Regions from separate parts of the Pseudoalteromonas sp. CO109Y genome, predicted to be linked through region 2. Evidence: predicted binding sites of a transcription regulator. Region 2 holds the regulator's gene; the other holds the start of a gene.
What was found. The regulator MetJ, encoded in region 2, represses methionine synthesis genes. The targets are predictions, from matches to a motif close to TAGACGTCTAGACGTCTA.
Positions count from the first base shown of each region.

Region 1 (3,435 bases), on a different contig from region 2:
TCAAGAATATGTGTAGCAATACGGTCAAGGAACCAACGGTCATGCGAGATACACATTACACAGCCAGGGAACTCTAAAATAGCGTTCTCGAGTGCACGTAGTGTTTCAACGTCTAGGTCATTGGTTGGCTCATCCAGTAGTAATACGTTGCCACCTGCTTTTAGTAACTTAGCTAGGTGTAAACGGTTGCGCTCACCACCTGATAGGTCTTTAACGAATTTTTGTTGGTCGTTACCTTTGAAGTTAAAGCGGCCAACATAGGCACGGCTTGGGAATTCAAAGTTACCAATTTTTAATACGTCTTGGCCGTTAGAGATTTCTTGGAAAACAGTGTTGCTTTCGTCCATGTCGCCACGGAACTGATCAACCGTTGCAAGCTCAACTGTGTCACCAACAATGATCTCACCGCTATCAGGCTTTTCTTCACCGCTTAGCATTTTGAAAAGCGTTGATTTACCTGCACCATTGGCACCGATAATACCTACGATAGCGCCTTTCGGCATTGCAAAGTTTAAGTCATCGATTAATACACGGTCGCCAAAGCTCTTCTTCAGGCCTTTCACTTCGATAACTTGGTCACCTAAGCGTGGACCTGGTGGAATGAATAGTTCATTCGTTTCGTTACGCTTTTGGTAATCGTTTTGCTGAAGTTCAGAGAACTGTGCCATACGTGCTTTAGACTTAGCTTGACGGCCTTTCGGGTTTGAACGAACCCATTCAAGTTCTTGCGCGATTGATTTTTGACGTGCTTTTTCAGATTTCTGTTCTTGTTGTAAACGTAAATCTTTTTGCTCAAGCCACGATGAGTAGTTACCTTCCCAAGGAATACCTTCACCACGGTCAAGCTCTAAAATCCAACCTGCTACGTTGTCTAAGAAGTAACGGTCGTGGGTTACAGCAACCACAGTACCTTCGTAGTCGTGTAAGAAGCGCTCTAACCAAGCAACTGACTCAGCGTCTAAGTGGTTGGTAGGTTCGTCAAGAATAAGCATATCTGGTTTTTCAAGTAGTAAACGACAGATCGCAACACGGCGACGCTCACCACCCGAAAGGTGTTCAATTTTTGCATCCCAAGGTGGAAGGCGTAATGCATCAGCTGCACGCTCTAACACGTTGTCGATATTGTGACCGTCGTGTGCTTGGATGATAGCTTCTAGTTCGCCTTGTTCTTTCGCAAGTGCATCGAAGTCAGCACCGTCCATTGCATACTCGTTGTATACTTCATCAAGACGATTTAGAGCATTTTTAACTTCGCTTACTGCTTCTTCTACTGTTTCGCGAACTGTTTTGCTTTCGTCTAGTACAGGTTCTTGCGGTAAGTAACCGATTTTAGTGCCTGGTTGAGGGCGAGCTTCACCTTCAAAGTCTTGGTCAACACCAGCCATAATGCGAAGTAACGTTGATTTACCTGCACCGTTTAGACCTAGCACACCAATTTTTGCGCCTGGGAAAAAGTGTAAAGAAATATCTTTTAAGATAGTGCGCTTAGGTGGCACAACCTTAGAAACTCGACTCATCGAGAATATAAACTTATCTGGTAACACCATGAAAGGAGCCTTCAATTTATAAGAAAAATTAACAGCGTATATTGTATACCCAAACCACCTCAAGGTGCGAGTTTCAGTTGGAATTAAAAGCGATTTAGGCAAGGCATTGATTGCAAACAATAGTGGTTCTATTGTTAAAATCAATAACGCAGTATAAATCGCTTTTAAACCAACCCTTTGGGCGCTTCACAGGCACTTACTCTCATCGTTGTTACTTTTTAAAAGGGACTGCCATTCTTGCAAAGTAACGCCTTGATATTAAGCACCTGTGAAACGCTGAATTCTGCATCTTGAGGAGGCTTGGGTATAGATGCTCTGTCGCGTATACGTCAACGAAACAGGCTTTTATGGGCTTTGCTTTCAAACAAATAAAATTCATTTGGACATCTAAACATCTAGAGGTTGAAATTTCTAACTATCCGTTCATAATTAGCAGTCAGATAAGTATGCTCGGAGCCAGCTATGCCCATTACAGTAAAAGATGAATTGCCTGCCATTGCAAAGTTACGTCAAGAAAACGTGTTTGTAATGCCAAAAAGTCGTGCTAAAACGCAAGAAATCCGCCCAATGCGTTTGGCCATCTTAAACTTAATGCCAAACAAAGTTGAAACCGAAGTGCAGTTTATTCGCTTGTTAGCAAACTCACCGCTGCAAGTTAATGTTGAGCTGTTGCGCTTAGATACCCATCGCACCAGTAGTAACTCTGAACAGCACATGGATACGTTTTATCGTTATTTTTCAGAAGTGAAAGATAATAACTACGATGCCATGATCATAACAGGCGCGCCGCTTGCTCATTTAGAGTATGACGAAGTTGCTTACTGGGACGAACTAAAAGTTATTTTAGATTGGGCAGAGCAGCATGTTACGTCTACGCTGTTTTCGTGTTGGGCGGCCCATGCCGGTCTTTATCATCACTATGGCCTAAAACGTGATCTGAAACCAAACAAACTCAGTGGCGTATTTACTCATAAAAGCTATTTTGACCATGCAGCGCTGACGCGTGGCTTTGATGATACCTTTTTAGTGCCACATTCTCGTTATGGTCATATTGATATCGATAAGATTAATGCCTGCGAAGAGCTGGTAGTATTAGCCGGATCAGAGCGAGTTGGTGCCTACTTAATTAAAAATAAATCAGGTAGCCAAGTGTATATTACTGGCCATCCAGAGTACGATGCTCATACCTTAAAAGGGGAGTATTTACGTGACCAAGAAAAATCAGCGGATGCGCCTAAGCCAGAAAACTACTTCCCTGACGATAACCCAGACAACGAACCGTCGAAAACGTGGCAAAGCCATGCCTTTTTATTGTTTTCGAATTGGTTAAACTATTATGTGTACCAAACTACACCGTATGATATTAACTTAGTTAGCCAAGATGTAAGGACTAACAACTATGCCGAGTAATGCAGTGAATAAACGCGAACAATTAACCGAGGCGCTAAAACAGCGAATTTTAATCCTCGATGGCGCGATGGGCACCATGATCCAAGAATATAAGTTAGAAGAACAGGATTATCGCGGTGAGCGCTTTAAAGACTGGCATGTACTTATTAAAGGCAATAACGATTTATTAAGCCTAACTCAGCCAAAAATCATTGCTGATATTCACCGTGCTTACTTAGAAGCCGGTGCTGATATCATCGAAACGAATACCTTTAATGCCACGACTATTTCGATGGAAGATTACGACATGGCGAGCCTTAGCCGCGAAATCAACCTCGAGTCAGCGAAGCTTGCACGCAGCGTGTGTGATGAACTTGAAGCAAAAGATCCTAGCAAACCGCGTTATGTAGCCGGTGTACTTGGGCCAACGTCAAAGACCTGTTCTATTTCACCAGATGTAAATGACCCAGGTTATCGTAATATCAACTTTGATAAGCTG
Region 1 is NZ_SGPD01000017.1:9,542-12,976, forward strand. It holds gene ettA (energy-dependent translational throttle protein EttA) at 1-1,547, opposite strand, end outside; gene metA (homoserine O-succinyltransferase) at 2,010-2,957, shown strand; gene EXT43_RS06210 (homocysteine S-methyltransferase family protein) at 2,947-3,435, shown strand, end outside.
Region 1: the regulator MetJ is predicted to act here: its motif matches at 1,928-1,945, upstream of metA (homoserine O-succinyltransferase).

Region 2 (3,435 bases):
TGCCCATTATGTCGCTAATTTTGCAGACAAAGTGCCACCCCTTGGCTATATTCTTTTTTGTATAAACTTTAATAAAAGTTATTAAAAATAATAAATTTAAATAACTTTGTGAGTAAATGCTGTGAACTTCGTTGAAATAGCTATTTTTGGCTAATTTCGGCTAATTGCAGTGTTCGTGCGTATAAAATACAAAAACACGTGCTTAAAAGGTCATAAATAGGTGAATTTTTATGTCTGATTAATCGCAACTATGCACAGAAATTGTTGGGAAATCCTTTAAAATTAAGCGATATAGCATATAACAGGATAGACCTGATAATACTTGGAATTTTTATACATTACAGGTATCGTACTGATGCAAGCTCTCTCACTTTTTAACTTTTTGCAGGATACTATCGCGTTATGTCAGATTTTCGTGAACAAGCATTACATTACCACGCTCACCCCGTTCCAGGTAAAATTAGTGTTGAACTAACCAAGCCAGCCGAAACGGTTAACGATCTCGCTTTAGCTTATAGCCCAGGTGTGGCTGAACCAGTCCGTGAAATTGCTGCTGATCCAGCAAATGCCTATAAATACACAGGCAAAGGCAACATGGTTGCAGTTATTTCAAACGGTACCGCAATTTTAGGTTTAGGTAACTTAGGTCCGCTTGCATCAAAACCTGTAATGGAAGGTAAAGCGTTACTATTCAAACGTTTTGCTGGTCTTGATTCAATTGATATTGAAGTTAAACACCGCACAACAGAAGATTTCATTAATACGGTTGCTAACATCGCTGATACGTTTGGTGGTATCAACCTTGAAGATATTAAAGCGCCAGAGTGTTTTGAAATCGAAAAAGCGCTTATCGAGCGCTGTGATATTCCAGTTTTCCACGATGACCAACATGGTACAGCTATTGTGACTGCTGCTGGTATGCTTAACGCCCTTGAAGTGCAAGGTAAAGATATCGAAGATGCTATCATCGTATGTTTAGGTGCCGGTGCTGCTGCTGTTGCTTGTATGGAGCTTTTAATTAAGTGTGGCGCACTGCGTGAACACATTTATATGCTTGACCGTAAAGGTGTGATCCATACACGTCGTGATGACTTAAACGAGTATAAGCAATTATTTGCTAACAATACCGATAAGCGTACATTACAAGATGTTATTGCTGATGCTGACGTATTCGTTGGTGTATCAGGTCCTAACCTGTTAACAGCAGATGATCTTAAGCTGATGGCTGATAAGCCAGTCGTGTTTGCATGCTCAAACCCAGATCCTGAGATTGCTCCAGAAGTTGCACACAGTGCGCGTAACGATTTAATTATGGCAACGGGTCGTTCAGATTTCCCTAACCAAGTAAATAACGTGCTTTGTTTCCCATTCATTTTCCGTGGTGCGTTAGATGTTCGTGCAACGGCAATTAATGATGAAATGAAAATTGCTGCAGTTCATGCTATTCGCGGCATCGCGAAAGAGCCTGTACCAAGTGAAGTATTAAAAGCAGCTGGCGTTGAGTCACTTGAGTTTGGTGCCGAGTACATCATTCCTAAGCCTATGGATCCGCGTTTATTACCACGTATTGCACGTGCTGTTGCTGAAGCAGCAGTAGAGTCGGGTGTGGCGCAAATCGACATGCCAGAAGATTACATGCGTTAAGCTTAATTAGCTATTAGGTACATCGCGCAATAAAAAACTCAGCCTAGGCTGAGTTTTTTTATATCTGCGATTATCGGCGGTGATCCGATGGCCGAAATACTTATTCTGAATCAAGCACTGGGATATCTAATCCCATTTCTTGCATAATTCTTTTAACTTCTTCAGGTACCTTTTCAGGGTTGTCTTTACGTAGGTCGTCATCATTTGGTAATGGTTGACCTGTAAAAGCATGTAAGAAAGCTTCACACAATAACTCACTGTTCGTCGCATGACGCAGGTTATTGATCTGGCGGCGTGTACGCTCGTCAGTTAATACTTTTAATACGTTGAGTGGGATCGATACGGTAATCTTTTTTACTTGTTCTGATTTTTTACCGTGTTCTGCATATGGGTGAATGTATTCACCGTTCCATTTAGCCATAAGTTGTTTCGTTGCCTCGGTTGTCAGTGATTTACGCCTTATTCACAGCGCAAGATGCGGAAATTCTATCTCTTTAAAAAAGATAGTCAAATACTAGTTATTTAGCCATCTAGTGGTGTAAATGTATAAACTTCTATGTGTAAGCCATAAATGCTTTGACTTCTCATATTTGATCATCTAACCTTTTAGACGTCTAAACATCCAATTTAAGAATAGGTGATGAAATGAGCGAAAAAAATAAAGCGACGATTGCTGTTCGTCACGGCATCGAAGCCGATAAACATCATGGTGCGGTTGTACCACCAATTTACTTATCAACCACCTATTCATTTGCTGATTTTGATACTAAGCGCCAGTATGACTATGGTCGTAGCGGTAATCCAAATCGCGATATCTTAGCTGAAACCTTAGCTGAGCTTGAAGGTGGTGCTAGAGGTATTATCACTGCAACAGGTATGTCTGCTGTGCATTTAGCAACTCAGCTATTAAACAGTGACGACACGTTAGTGATCCCACATGACTGTTATGGCGGTAGTTACCGTTTATTCACCTCGCTTGAAAAACGTGGCCTGTTAAAACTAAAAGTTTTGGATTTAACCAAGACTGAAAACCTCCAAGAAATTTTAGCAATTAAACCTAAGTTGATTTGGATTGAAACGCCAAGTAACCCAATTTTGCGTTTAACAGATATTAAAGCAATCACTAGTATTGCTAAGCAGTGTGGTGCTTTGGTTGCGGCTGATAACACCTTCTTATCACCTGCATTACAAAACCCAATTGAGTTTGGTGTTGATATTGTTGTGCACTCAACCACTAAATACATCAATGGTCACTCTGATGTGGTTGGTGGTGCGGTAATTGCTGCAACGCAAGAGCTAGGCGATGAGCTTGCTTGGTGGGCGAATAATATCGGTATTACTGGTGCACCATTTGACAGCTACTTAACGCTTCGTGGTTTACGTACTTTAAATGTACGTTTAAAGCAGCACCAAGAAAATGCCTTTGCCATTGCTGAGTATTTAGAAAGCTCACCTTATGTAAGCCAAGTTTATTACCCAGGCCTTGCTTCTCACCCACAACATGAGCTTGCTAAAGCACAGCAACGTGGCTTTGGTGGCATGGTGAGCTTTGATATTAAAGGCGACATTAACGATGCAGCAGCGTTTTTAACAAGCCTTAAAGACTTTAGCCTTGCTGAGTCGCTAGGTGGGGTAGAAAGCTTGATTTGTCACCCTGCAACAATGACCCACGCAGGAATGGAGCCTAAAGCGCGCCTTGAGGCCGGTGTGGGCGATACGCTGATCCGTATTTCTGTAGGTATTGAAGACGTAAAAGATCTCATTGCAGATTTAGACCGTGTTTTCAATTTA
Region 2 is NZ_SGPD01000037.1:27,503-30,937, forward strand. It holds gene EXT43_RS14235 (malic enzyme-like NAD(P)-binding protein) at 403-1,644, shown strand; gene metJ (met regulon transcriptional regulator MetJ) at 1,745-2,065, opposite strand; gene metB (cystathionine gamma-synthase) at 2,290-3,435, shown strand, end outside.